One region of the Arthrobacter sp. P1_B3 genome, then DNA from elsewhere that is predicted to be linked to it. Evidence: predicted binding sites of a transcription regulator. Region 1 holds the regulator's gene; the other holds the start of a gene.
What was found. Region 1 encodes HspR, which represses chaperone genes until heat shock. Its sites were predicted from a motif close to AAGTTGAGTCNNNNNGACTCAACTT; they were not measured.
Positions count from the first base shown of each region.

Region 2: a site for HspR is predicted at 3,664-3,688, ahead of clpB (ATP-dependent chaperone ClpB). Genes of this name have one in related genera too.

Region 1 covers NZ_JBFTZV010000013.1:109,033-116,150, forward strand. The annotation lists gene dnaK (molecular chaperone DnaK) at 1-1,250, shown strand, start outside; gene AC1D2F_RS14765 (nucleotide exchange factor GrpE) at 1,253-1,927, shown strand; gene AC1D2F_RS14770 (DnaJ C-terminal domain-containing protein) at 2,159-3,142, shown strand; gene AC1D2F_RS14775 (heat shock protein transcriptional repressor HspR) at 3,158-3,580, shown strand; gene AC1D2F_RS14780 (hypothetical protein) at 4,261-4,659, shown strand; gene AC1D2F_RS14785 (elongation factor G-like protein EF-G2) at 4,751-6,913, shown strand; gene AC1D2F_RS14790 (aldehyde dehydrogenase family protein) at 6,935-7,118, opposite strand, start outside.
Region 2 covers NZ_JBFTZV010000006.1:48,518-55,635, forward strand. The annotation lists gene AC1D2F_RS09200 (DUF4031 domain-containing protein) at 1-740, opposite strand, end outside; gene AC1D2F_RS09205 (FAD-binding oxidoreductase) at 833-2,170, opposite strand; gene AC1D2F_RS09210 (carboxymuconolactone decarboxylase family protein) at 2,410-2,901, opposite strand; gene clpB (ATP-dependent chaperone ClpB) at 3,720-6,377, shown strand; gene AC1D2F_RS09220 (septum formation family protein) at 6,518-7,118, opposite strand, start outside.

The DNA of each region.
Region 1 (7,118 bases):
ACGACTGGGACCAGCGCGTCGTGGAGTACCTGCTGAACCAGCTCAAGGTCAAGGGCATCGACCTGACCAAGGACAAGATTGCCCTGCAGCGTCTCCGCGAAGCAGCGGAGCAGGCCAAGAAGGAACTCTCCTCCTCCTCGAGCACCAACGTTTCGCTCCAGTACCTGTCCGTCACCCCGGACGGCCCGGTGCACCTGGACGAGCAGCTGACCCGCGCCAAGTTCCAGGACCTCACCAAGGACCTGCTGGACCGCACCAAGAAGCCGTTCCAGGACGTCATCAAGGAAGCCGGCATCAAGCTCTCCGAGATCGACCACATCGTGCTCGTCGGCGGTTCCACCCGCATGCCGGCCGTCTACGACCTCGTCAAGGAACTGGCCGGAGGCAAGGAGCCGAACAAGGGCGTCAACCCGGATGAGGTAGTCGCCGTCGGCGCAGCCCTGCAGGCCGGCGTCCTCAAGGGCGAGCGCAAGGACGTGCTGCTGATCGACGTCACGCCGTTGTCCCTTGGCATCGAAACCAAGGGCGGCATCATGACGCACCTGATCGAGCGCAACACCGCCATCCCCACCAAGCGCAGCGAGACCTTCACCACCGCGGATGACAACCAGCCGTCCGTGGCCATCCAGGTCTTCCAGGGCGAGCGTGAGTTCACCCGCGACAACAAGCCGCTGGGCACGTTCGAGCTGACCGGCATCGCTCCGGCTCCCCGCGGCGTCCCGCAGGTCGAGGTCACCTTCGACATCGACGCCAACGGCATCGTGCACGTTTCGGCGAAGGACAAGGGCACCGGCAAGGAACAGTCCATGACCATCACCGGCGGCACCGCGCTGTCCAAGGAAGACATCGACCGCATGGTCCACGACGCCGAAGAGCACGCAGCCGAGGACAAGGCCCGCCGCGAGGCAACCGACACCCGCAACACGGCCGAGCAGCTCGCCTACTCCGTGGACAAGCTGATCGCTGACAACGCCGACAAGCTGCCCGAAGAGGTCAAGACCGAGGTCAAGGCCGACGTCGACGCCCTCAAGAAGGCCCTCGAAGGCACCGATGACGCCGCCGTGAAGACCGCGTTTGAGAAGCTGCAGGCTTCCCAGACCAAGCTCGGCGAAGCCATCTACGCCCACGCCGGTTCCCCCGACGGCCACGCCGGTGCGCAGGGTGCCCCCGCAGGCGAGCAGGCAGCCGGCTCCGGCTCCGACGAGGACATCGTCGACGCCGAAATCGTTGACGAAGACGAGAAGAAGTAATCATGCCGCACCACGGTAACGAAGAAGAGCACGGTTCTTCCGAGGGCCGGCGCGACGCCGAACAGCAGGAGAGCGAGTCGCAGAAGCCGGTGATCCACGATCACCGCAAGGTTGACCCGAAGACCGGCCAGGCCCGCCACCCGGGCCAGGAGCAGGCCGGCGCTGCGGACTCCCGTTCCGGGGATGCCCTGTCCCAGGCGGAGGACATCCTTAACAGTGTTGAGGTGCCCGCCGAGGAATCGGTGGCGCAGGGCGTTGACGCGGCCGCGGCGGAGGAGCTCAGGAATGACCTCCGCCGGCTGCAGGCCGAGTACGTCAACTACCGCAAGCGGGTCGAGCGCGACCGTGCCGTGGCCGGCGAGATGGCCGTCATCGGCGTCCTGAACGCGCTGCTGCCGGTACTGGACGACGTCGACGCCGCCCGCCAGCACGGCGACCTCGCGGACGGTCCTTTCGCCGCGATCGCCGCCAAGCTGGAGGCTGCGCTGAAGACATACGGACTGGTCCGCATCGATGAGACCGGCGTGGAGTTCGATCCGACCATCCACGAGGCCCTCATCCAGCAGCCCGGCACGGATATCGAAATCGACACCGTCAGCCAGGTGCTGCGCTCGGGCTACAAGTCCGGCGAACGCGTGCTCCGCGCGGCCCAGGTGATCGTGGCGGTTCCGGCGTAGGTCACCCTCGGCGCTACGCCGAATAGGGGGCGGTGCCCGCTTCGCGGTGCCCTCCACACCGCCGCCCCCTATCCGGCCTCCGCGCCAGCGTGTTGCTCGCCTAAAGTGAGTTAACAAACAGCGCGAAGCAGATGATGGGCCCCGGGAGTGGCATCGGGCCTGCCGGAGCGTGGGGGGGGGGCCCCATCATCTGTGAAGCGCACGCTGCACAACTTTTGAAAGGAAACGCCATTGGCTAGCCAGGACTGGGTGGACAAGGACTTTTACAAGATCCTTGGTGTCGCCAAGGACGCTTCCGACGCCGACATCAAGAAGGCCTACCGCAAGCTTGCCCGGCAGCACCACCCGGACAGGAATGCCGGTGACTCGGCGTCGGAGAGAAAATTCAAGGACATCTCCGAGGCCTATTCCGTGCTCTCGGATCCCGATGAGCGCCAGCAGTACGACGCCATCCGGGCCATGGGTGGCGGCGCACGCTTTGCCCCCGGCGGAAGCGGCGGGGCTGCCGGCGGAGCGGGCTTCGAGGACCTCTTCGGCGGGCTCTTCACCGGCGGCGGGGGGCGCCATTCCGGCGGTTACAGCACGGCCGGCGGCATTCCGCCCGAGTTCGCAGATCTCTTCGGCGGCGGCGGGTTCGGCGGCGGGGGCCAGTCCTTCCAGCGGGCTCCGCAGAAGGGCGCGGACCGCACTGCGTCCACGTCGATCTCGTTTGCCGGGTCAATCCGCGGCACCACGATCGGCCTGCGCGAACCGGACGGCGAGGTCATCGACGTCCGCATCCCGGCCGGAATCAAGGACGGACAAAAGGTCCGTGTCCGCGGCAAGGGACAGTACGCTGCCGCCGGCAATGGCGACCTCATGGTCACCGTCTCGGTGAAGCCCCACGAGTTCTACGTCCGCGACGGCGACAACCTCCGCATCCACGTCCCGGTGTCTTTCCCGGAGGCGGCCCTGGGCGCGGATATCGAGGTTCCGACGATCGACGGCGACAAGGTCAAGGTCAGGGTCCCCGCAGGGACGCCCTCGGGCCGGACGCTGCGCGTCAAGGGCCGCGGCGTCAAGCACGCCAAGGCCACCGGCGACCTGCTGGTGACAATCGACGTCGCTGTTCCGCGGAGGCTGAACAAGGAAGCGGAGGAGGCCGTGAAGGCCTTCGCCGCGGCAACCGCCGATGAAGACGTCCGCGCGGGCCTGGCAGCCAAGGCCCGGCTCTAGGAACGGGATCCAGCCATGGCCATCGACTTCGATCAGCCGATCTTCGTCATCTCCGTTGCCGCAGAACTGGCGGACATGCACCCGCAGACACTGCGCCAGTACGACCGGCTGGGAATCGTCTCGCCCAGCCGCGCCCCGGGCAAGTCGAGGCGCTACTCGCAGCGGGATGTGAACATGCTCCGCGAGGTCCAGAGGCTCTCCCAGGAGGGGGTCTCGCTGGAGGGCATCAAGCGGATCCTGCAGCTGGAGAACCAGGTGGCCGCCCTGCAGCGCCGTGTCAGCGAACTGACGCAGGAGCTGGGACGGCGCCGCCAGGGCGCCGATTCGCGGATCTTCGCCGCCGGAACGGCTGGCGACGTCGTCAGCCTGGCCCGCGGCAAGCGCCCCCAGGCGAGGTCGCAGGCGCTGGTGGTGTGGCGGCCGCGGGGCATCGACTAGGACAAACAACAGTGCCCGGGACCAATGGTCCCGGGCACTGCTGTCGTTGCGTGCGGTGGGGTGCTGCCGCCGGGGCCTACTTGCCGGCCGCGATGAGCTGGTCGACGGCGGCCCGTTCGCGCTTCCCCCAGGTCTCCCGGGTGACCAGGGCGGCAATGAGCCCGATGGCTCCGCATGCCATATAGACAATTGCCACGCCGCTCCAGCCCCAGGCCGCTGCCGTGGCTGCTGCGATGAGGGGGAGGAAGCCGGAGATTGCGGCCGAGAGCCCTGCTCGGCCTGCCTACCGTGTGGCTGCGTGACTGTGCTCCTCAGCGTCACGTCCTTCGGTTACTTCGAGGCGTCCGGGCAAGTAGTCGCGGGAGCGGACTGAGTACACCGGAACGCGAACAAGTACCCGGCCATCCGATAGTCGGGTACCTGATTTGCGTGACTTCATGCCCGTGCCGCGCGTTGAATTGGAGTGTCAGAAATGCTGGCATGACATGCTCACAGCTCCTACGGGAAGCCCGGGCGCGGAGCCAGCGCAGGAGCAGCGTAGACGCCGGGGGGCATCGCATGCATGATTCAGCCGAATTTGATCCGTCCACTGGCGATCCTTCGCAGTTTGATCCGCCCAGGTTTCATTCGCCCCTCCGGGGCGGGTCCTGGCTGCGGCCGGCTGCGTTGATGGGCACGCCGTGAGCCCGGGACTCCAGGCGGCCGTCCTGTTTGCCGGCTCCCTGCCAGGGCACATCCTGATGTCCCTGGGACAGGCCCTGGTGGTCGTCTGCCTGTGCTTCGACTTCGTCCGCGCGGTGTCCGTGCCGCGGTCCCGCAGCCGGTACGTCGCCAACACCTGGTTCCGGACACTTGCCCTGCCTTCCATCCTGGTCATGGCGTTCAGTGTGCTCATCGACGCCGCCTCCGGCTCCTGGCAGGACGTGGGCGCCGGGGTCTTCATCCTGGTTGCCGTGATCTTCCGGTGGCACTATGACACCGACGAAGACAGCTGGTGGAAGGGCAAAGGCCGGGCCCTGGGCCGTTGGCTCAGGACTCGGGCCGCCTCGGGGTCCATGGCGGCCCCGGCCACGGCGTGAAAAAGCCCTTGCTGTCCGGGCGTCCCAGGGTGTCCAATCCTTAACACAAGGCCCTGCGGGGCACGAGTGGATGCGACGCCGGGAGGTTCTCATGCCGTCGAAGGGCGCCAAAACCCCGTCAAGGGGCCCGGTCCGGGGTACCTCTGACCTCCGGCGGGCCGACGCCAATGGCGCCGCGCCGCCGGAGCAGCCGGACAAGATCCGCAATGTGGCCCTCGTGGGGCATTCGGGTTCCGGAAAAACAATGCTCACCGAGGCCTTGCTTGCCGCCACCGGAGCCATCACCCGTAAAGGCTCGATCGCCGAGGGCACTACGGTGAGCGACTCGGATCCTTCCGCCATCACGCAGCAGCGCTCCGTGGCGCTGGCAGTGGTGCCGGTGACGGTGGGGGAGACCAAAGTGAACCTGCTGGACACTCCGGGCTATACGGATTTCATCGGCGAGCTGCGTGCAGGGCTCCGTGCCGCGGATGCAGTGCTGTTCGTCGTCTCGGCCACCGACGATGTCGACGCCGCGACCACCGCGCTCTGGAATGAGTGCCAGCGGCTCGGCATGCCGCGGGCAGTGGTCATCAGCCGGCTGGACCATCCGCGCGCGGATTTCGACGCCGCCGTCGCCCGCTGCCGTCTGGCATTCGGCGACGCCATCGTTCCGCTCTACCTCCCGGTCCGCGCGGACGGTGCCGTAACCGGGTTGCTGGGGCTGCTGACCGGGACGGTGTCCGAGTACGGTGCGGCGGAACCGGCGTCGGCCACCCGGGCCGCGACCGGCGTCGAACTTGCCGCGGCGGAGTCAGCGCGGGGCGCGCTGATCGAGGGGATCATTGCCGAGAGCGAGGACGAGGCGCTGATGGACCGCTACCTAGGGGGTGAAGAAATCGCTCCCGATGTCTTGATCGCCGATCTGGAGACGGCCGTGGCCCGCGGGTCCTTTCACCCGGTGCTGCCGACGTCAGCGGAGTCCGGGCTTGGCCTGGCGGAGCTGCTCGAGGTTCTGGTTCGCGCGTTTCCGACCCCGGCGGAGCACAGTGTTCCAGCAGCCACGGACCTCGACGGGGCGCCTGCCGGCCCGCTCGGCTGCAACCCCGACGGCCCGCTGCTCGGTGAAGTGGTCCGCACGACGATCGACCCGTTCCTCGGCCGGGTCTGCCTGGTGCGTGTTTTCTCCGGCGTTGTGCGGGAGGACGCAGCCATCCATGTGGGTGGCCGCGGAATGGCGGACCGCGGCCATGAGGACCACGACAGCGACGAGCGGGTCACACACCTGTACTCGCCGCTGGGATCGGGACTGCGGCCGGTGCCATTCTGCGTCGCCGGGGATATCTGTGCGCTGACCAAGCTGGGCACCGCCGAGACCGGCGACACGATTTCGGCCAAGGAACTGCCGTTGCTGGTGGCCCCCTGGGACATGCCGGACCCGCTCATGCCGGTAGCCATCGAAGCTGCCACGCACGGCGACGAGGACGCCCTGGCCAGGAACCTGGGGAAAGTCACCGCCGGCGACCCGACGCTCCGGGTGGAACGCAACTCCGAAACCCACCAGCTGATCCTGTGGTGCATGGGCGAGGCGCACGCCGACGTCGTCCTGGGCAGGCTGCGGGACCAGGGTGTGAACCTGCAGACCGTCCCAGTGATCACGCCGCTGCGGGAGACGTTTGCCGCGCCGGCGGCCGGGCACGGACGCTATGTCAAACAATCCGGCGGCCACGGCCAGTACGCTGTCTGCGACATCGAGGTGGAACCCCTCGACCGTGGCGCCGGGTTCGAGTTTGTCGACAAGACTGTGGGCGGGGTGATTCCCGGGCCGTTCGTCACGTCGGTGGAAAAGGGCGTGCGGACCCAGATGCAGAAAGGCGTGTCGGCCGGGTTCCCCGTGGTGGACATCAAGGTCACGCTGATCGGCGGCAAGACGCACAGCGTGGATTCCTCGGACGCGGCGTTCCAGGCGGCCGGCGCGCTGGCCCTCCGGGAAGCGGCGGCAGCAACACGCATTCAGTTCCTGGAACCGGTTTCGTCCGTGACCATCAGCGTTTCGGAGGACCACGTGGGCGCTGTGATGAGCGACTTGTCCTCCAGGCGGGCACGCCTGACCGGAACCACCTCCGCCGGGGCCGACGGCACCGAGATCAGCGCCGAGGTTCCGGACCAGGAACTGTTGAGGTACTCGGTGGAGTTACGGGCCCTGACCGCCGGCAGCGGCCGGTTCCGGCGCAGCTACTTGCGGCACGAACCCGTGCCGCAAGCGCTGCACTGATGGCCCTAATAAGGTCAGCGGTCAGCCGTTGATGACCTGCGGAACGCCGAGGGCCTTGAGGCCTTCGACACCGAATTCGAGTCCGTAGCCGGACTGCTTGGCACCGCCGAAGGGGACGCGCGGGTCCACGGCGCCGTGCTTGTTGATCCAGACGGTGCCGGCCTCGATCCGGGCCGCGACCTTCCGGGCTTCGGTGGGGTCGGCG
Region 2 (7,118 bases), on a different contig from region 1:
GCGTCGCCGATATGCGCGAAGTCTTCCCGAACGGCGGCGAGGTACCGGGCGTAGGCCTCCGGTTCCCCGCCGAGGACGGAGAGATCGGCGTCGCTGAGCAAGGCGCCGCCGTCGTCCCCGGGCTCCGGACGGTGGTCTGCCGTCATCAGCACCAGGCGCACCACTTCGTCCACCTCGGCGGCCGGGAGACCGGCATGCCGGAGCCGGTCTTCGGCCAGCCGCGCCGATTCTTCCTCGTCCTGTCCCGCCACGCCGCGGTAGACGGCGTCGTGGAACCAGGCGGCCAGCACCACGGTCCGGGGCGGATCGGCCGGATCGCACAGCAGGTCCAAGGCCTCCAGCACCGCCAGCAGATGGGTGCGGCCGTGGTACTTCCGGTGCTCCTCGCCCCAGCGGTCCAACAGGTCCAGGAATAGGGCGTCGTGGCCCGGCAGCGCCTGATTCCAGCGGTTCAGGAGCGGGACCCGGAGGGCCTTGCCGCGCCGGCGGGCCGGGATCCGCAGCCCGCTGTCGATCAGTTTGCGGACCAGGACCCGGCCCTCCACTGGAATGGCACCGGCTGAGACCAGGTCCTTGTACCGGTCCTCGGCGACGTCGTAGTGGTCGCCGTCGAACGCGCGCCCGGAGATGCCGGCGGCCGCGGCGAACGTGTGCAGCTCCTCGAGCGAGGTGTCCGAAACGAGGTGGGAAAAGTGGGTTCCGTGGGCAGGCCAGAGGGGCGGATCGACGTAGACGGCCATGGTGGCATTCTAGCCCCGTCCGCGGGCACGAACTCGGCGCCGGCGCGGGCGGGGACGTGCCCCGGCCGGCGTCGGACGGGCGCGGGCCGGGGTCACACCGCGACGGCGGGGCGAATGTTCTGGTTGCCGCGGAAAACGTTCCCGGGGTCAAACTCGCGTTTTACTTCTGCCAGCCGGTTGTAGTTTTCGTCGCCGTAGGCCGCGCGGATCCGGGCTTGTCCTTCGTCGCCGATGAAGTTCAGCCAGACGCCTCCGGTGGCGTAGGGGGATATGTCCCGCCGGAAGCGTTTGACCCATGCCTTCGCTTCCTGCCCGCCCTGCGGGGTGTCGCCCAGGCCGAACGGGTGGCTCACCCAGCTGGCACTCCGGTTCAGGAGCGGCGTCGCCGATGCTGCAGGCCCGCTCACCGCCCCGCCCCAATGGGCTATCAGTTGCTGGGAACTTGGCCCGGGGAGGTTCCGCGCCGATTCGATGATGACATCCAAGGCGTCGTCGGAGAGTTCGTCGTGATAGTCAGCGCTCCAGTAGTTGTACTTGCCCGGCGGGTCGTCGAGGGAGCACTGGAAATCTGCGTAGCCAGTATCCTCCACCAGGTCCACAACAGGGCCAAGCTCCCGGTAGGCCTTGGCATGTTCTTTGCCTTCCTCGGCGTCCCCGGCGAAGACATACACGACATACACCGCCATCTTGCCCACCATGTTCGGGGGCACGAAGGGTTCCGCCGGCGCAATCCCGTAGATGAGGGTGGCGGACTCTTCGTTGGGGGCCGCGACGGCCAAGTCCCGGTAGCCCCGGCTGAGTTCCGGCGCCGCGTCCCCCGGCCACATCAGCACTCCGGCATGTACTTTTGGCCCGAGCTGGTGCAGGCCGAAGGTGAACGACGTGGCGACGCCGAAGTTCCCACCGCCTCCGTGCAGGGCCCAGAACAACTCGGGATTCTCCCGGGCGCTGGCCGTCACGTGCTCACCGGCGGCCGTGACCAGATCCACGGAGACGAGGTCGTCGCACGCGAAGCCGAAGGCACGCTCGAGCCAGCCTGACCCGCCCCCAAGCGTGAAACCGGCGAGACCTGTCGTGGAGACCCGCCCGCCGGTGAGTGCCAGGCCATATTCCTGAGTGGCGCGGTCAAACTCGCCGCAGGTGAGCCCTGCACCCACCGTGGCAGTGCGGGCCTCCGGGTCCACCCGGGCGGATTTCATCGGACGAACATCGATCACAAGGCCGCCGTCGTTCATCGACACGCCGGCCACGGAATGGCCGCCGGCGCGGACGGCGACATCGAGGCCGTGCGTCCGCGCATACGCCAACGCGTCGGCCACCCCTTCCGCGTCGGCACATGGGGCAATGACGGCCGGATGACGGTCGATCATGGCGTTGAAGAGTCGTCGTGTTTCGTCGTATTCCGGGTGACCCGGCCTGACCCACCTCATGGCAGTGCTCCCTCGGTGACCGCGGCTCCGCCCCACTTTCCGAGCTTACGACCGTGCGCCAGCTGTGGCTACCGCCAGTTGTTTGGCCAGCCGCACCTCGTTGATGACCATGGCATCTCGGACGCTCGGATGCGCGCCGACCGGGCGTCCTGCAGGGGTGTTCTGGCGGTTAGCCGCGGGCGGGTCAGCCTGCTGGCGGGTTCGAAACGGCGGCGCGGACCGGGTCAGTCGCGGGCGGGTCAGTCGCGGGCGGCGCGGACCGGGTGCTGGCTGACAATCGAGACGCGGTTGAACGCGTTCATCGTGATCGCCAGCCAACTGACGGCGGAAAACTCTTCGGCCGTCAGGTGCCGTCGGGCCTGTGCGCCTTCGTGGTCGCGGGTTTGGGCGTCAGAGATGGTGGTGATGGCCTCGGCCAGCGTCAGGGCTGCGCGTTCCTTTTCGGAGAAAAGAGTGGTGTCGCGCCATGCGGAGAGCACGGCCAGGCGCTGGGCCGACTCACCGTTCTTGATGGCATCGCCCACGTGCATGTCAAGGCAGTAGGCGCAGCCGTTGATCTGCGAAATGCGGACATTGAGCAACTCGATCAGCGTCCCGTCCAGCCCGGCTTCCCCGGCGGCTTCCTTGACTTTCAAGCCCAGCCCGTTGAGTGCGCGCCAGGCAGCAGGGTGCGCTTTGTCGAGGAATACACTCCGCTGATCGGGATTCTGCGGTGCCGCCGTCTCATTCATGGATTCCACAATACCGATGAGCTTGGGTACGGCCGGGAGCGGCGTGTGACAATCCTGTCAAACATGTGACAAGCTTTGGGGGTGGGGGTGTTTGGTTCGGTGGCCGGCTCCTTGGGGGACCCAGCCACCGGACCGCCCGTTCCGACCTGGCCTTGTCACGGCGGCCAGGCTGCGCCCCGCTGAGCCGCGCCAGGCCGAGCCGAGCCTCGCTGAACTCCGCCGGGCTGAGCCTCGCCCCTCTGAACTCCGCCAGATCTAACTGGGGACATGTCCAGCTGTGCGTGCCAGCAGAGGGCATGTCCCGTGGCCACATCCAGCAGCGTGGGACATGTCCAGTCGTCGGGCCTAAGAGTGGGCATATGGGGAGTATGCCCACCGGTGCGTGCCAACGGAGGGCATGTCCGGCGGTCGCTTCTGGCGGCGGGGGGCATGTCCTGCTGTGTGTGCCAGCAGAGGGCATGTCCAGTGGTCGCGCCCAGGTCGAGGGGACACGCCCATCGTTCGCGACCAGGTCGAGGGGACATGCCCATCGTTCGAGACCAGGTCGAGGGGACATGCCCAGCCCTGGACCCGGGCTGTGGACATATTGGGACTATGTCCAGTCCTTGGGCCGACAGGAGGGCATGTCCCTTCCGGGCCGGGGCCTTCCGGGCCGGAGCGGGCCGAGGAGGGATGCCCGCGGACCGCCCCGGCCCGCGGGCATTCGGCCCCTAGACAGGCGTTTCGCTCTCGGCAAACATGGAGCCAGCGTCCCTCATGGCAAAGTTGAGCGATGTAGACTCAACTTTGACACAGGACCATTCCGGAAGGAGCCCTCTTTGGACGCCAAATTCACCACCAAGAGCCAGGAGGCTCTCGCTGCCGCCGCCATGAACGCCTCGACCGCGGGTAATCCGCAGCTCGAGCCCGCCCACCTGCTCAAAGCGCTCATGGACCAGCGGGAGGGCGTCGCCGTCGCACTGCTCCGGGCCACCGGCGCAGATCCGGACGCCGTCAGCGTCCAGGCGAGCACCGCCATCAAGGCGCTTCCGTCGTCGTCCGGGAGCAGCGTGCAGCAGGCGCAGTTGTCCCGGGCCGGGCTGCAGACGATCAAGAATGCCCAGAACGAGGCCGAGCGCCTCGGGGACACTTTCGTCTCCACCGAACATTTGCTGCTGGGCCTTGCTGCCGGGAGCGACGGCGTCGGGAAGCTCCTGCGCGAGGCCGGCGCCTCCCATGAGGCGCTGCTGGCCGCCCTGCCGGGCGTCCGTGGCGACCGCAAAGTGGACAACGCGGACCCGGAGAACGCGTTCCAGGCGCTGGAGAAGTACGGCACGGACCTCACGGCGGTGGCCCGCTCGGGCAAGCTGGACCCGGTGATTGGCCGCGATGCCGAGATCCGGCGCATCATCCAGGTCCTGAGCCGCCGCACCAAGAACAACCCCGTTATTATCGGCGAGCCCGGCGTCGGCAAGACCGCCGTCGTCGAGGGCCTCGCCCAGCGGATCGTGGAAGGCGACGTGCCCGAAAGCCTGCGCGGCAAGACCCTGATCGCGCTGGACCTCGCCTCGATGGTGGCCGGGGCGAAGTACCGCGGCGAATTCGAGGAGCGGCTCAAGGCTGTCCTGGAGGAAATCAAGGGCTCCGAGGGGCAGATCGTCACGTTCATCGACGAACTCCACACGGTGGTGGGCGCCGGAGCCACGGGGGACAGCTCCATGGACGCCGGCAACATGCTCAAACCCATGCTGGCCCGCGGCGAGCTGCGGCTGATCGGGGCGACCACGCTGGACGAGTACCGCGAGAACATCGAAAAGGACCCCGCCCTGGAGCGCCGGTTCCAGCAGGTCTACGTGGGCGAGCCCAGCGTTGAGGACACCATCGGCATTCTGCGTGGCCTCAAGGAACGCTACGAGGCCCACCACAAGGTGTCCATCTCCGACTCCGCCCTCGTGGCGGCCGCGACCCTCTCCAACCGGTACATCTCCGGCCGGCAGCTGCCGGATAAGGCCATCGACCTCGTGGACGAGGCCGCGTCCCGGCTGCGCATGGAAATCGATTCCGCCCCGGAGGAGATCGACCAGCTGCGCCGACAGGTGGACCGCCTGACCATGGAGGAACTGGCCCTTGCCGGCGAGACCGACCCCGCCTCGGTGGAACGCCTTGCGGCCCTGCGCGCGGACATGGCGGACAAGAAGGAGGAGCTCGCGGGCCTGAACGCCCGCTGGGAGGCCGAGAAAGCGGGCCTGAACCGGGTGGGCGACCTGCGGGCCAAGCTCGACGAGTTCCGCTCCGCCGCCGACAAAGCCCAGCGCGAGGGGGACCTGGAGACGGCGTCCAGAATCCTCTACGGCGAGATCCCGTCCCTGGAGCGGGAACTGAACGCCGCCGCCGAGGCCGAGGCGGCCGTGCCCGATAAATCGAGGCAGATGGTGGCCGATGAGGTCACCGCCGATGACATCGCGGAGGTTATTTCGGCCTGGACCGGCATCCCCGCGGGGCGCATGCTGCAGGGCGAGAGCCAGAAGCTGCTGAACATGGAGCACGTCCTGGGTGAGCGGCTGATCGGCCAGCAGAAGGCCGTCGCCGCGGTCTCCGACGCCGTACGCCGCGCCCGCGCCGGGATCAGCGACCCCAACCGGCCCACCGGCTCGTTCCTGTTCCTCGGCCCCACCGGCGTCGGCAAGACCGAGCTCGCCAAGTCCCTCGCGGACTTCCTCTTCGACGACGAGCGCGCAATGGTGCGGATCGACATGTCCGAATATTCGGAGAAGCACTCCGTGGCCCGGCTCGTCGGGGCGCCCCCCGGGTACGTCGGCTACGAGGAGGGCGGCCAGCTCACCGAGGCCGTGCGGCGGCGCCCGTACTCGGTCCTGCTGCTGGATGAGGTGGAAAAGGCGCACCCGGAGGTCTTCGACATCCTCCTTCAGGTGCTCGACGATGGACGGCTCACCGACGGTCAGGGCCGCACCGTCGACTTCCGCAACGTGATCCTGGTGCTCACCTCGAACCTGGGCAGCCAGTTCCTGGTGGACCCCGGCCTCGACGCCGCGGCCAAGAAGAACGCCGTCATGGCCATGGTGAACGCCTCCTTCAAACCGGAATTCCTGAACCGGCTCGATGAGGTGGTGCTGTTCGATCCCCTGACCGTGGAGGAACTGTCCCAGATCGTGGAACTGCAGGTCAAGGAGCTCGGCGAGCGGCTCAAGGGCCGCCGGCTGAACCTCGAAGTGACCGAGGGCGCCCGCGCCTGGCTGGCCGTGTCCGGCTTCGATCCCGCGTACGGCGCCCGGCCGCTGCGCCGCTTGGTGCAGCGCGAGATCGGCGACCGGCTGGCAAAGGCCATCCTGGCCGGCGAAATCACCGACGGCGACACCGTCCTGGTGGACACCGCGCCGGACCTGATGGAACTCACCATGGGCGGGCTGGAGGGCAGTGGTCTGCCCGACGGCGGCGCGGCCACCGGCACCGGGCTCTCGGTCCGGCGCAAGGAATAGGCGCCGGCGGCTAGAGCGCGCTAAGTGCCGCCGGCAGCCGGGCCCGTCCCGGCTGCCGGCGGGCTAACTGGTCTAAAGCCGTGCGCCATGCCGGCGGGCTACGGCCATGCGCTAATCCAGTGCAGTAAAGCCGGGCAAGGTTAGGGCAGCAGGGACTCCATGATGACGTTTCCGGTGTCCGTCACGGCGTAGCAGTCGACCCGGCGGTCGCCCTTGTCCCAGCTGCGCGAGCTCGGGTAGGCCAGCTTGTAGCTCAGGTCGTAATCTCCCGCCTTGTCCGTCAGCGGTGCTTCCTTGCAGGCATTGCGCGCTTTCTGCTTGAGCTGTTCCCGGCCGGGGTAGGACTCATCTGCCCCGTACTTCTCCACGGCGACCAGCTGCGCCGAGTGACCTGTGGCGCAGTCCACGACGGTGGACTGTTGCGCATCCGGATCGAAGTCCTTGAAGCAATCCCGCAACTGGAAATCCATGGGGCTGACGCCTTCCAGCGGCAAGGCACCGCGGCTGGCCGGGGCCGGGGCCGGGGCCGGGGCCGACGCCGACGAAGCTGCCGGGGCCGGGCTGCCGCTTTCCGGGGAGGGCTGGCCGTTGCCTGCAAATGCGGCCACCGCCCACCAGACCAAAAGCCCAAGCGCGACGAGTACGGCCGCGGCCACGCCGAGCCGCATGGGCCCTTGCAGGCGGATCCGGCGCGCCAGGGGACGCGCTCGCCGGGAGAGCACGCTCACGATGCCGGCGTAG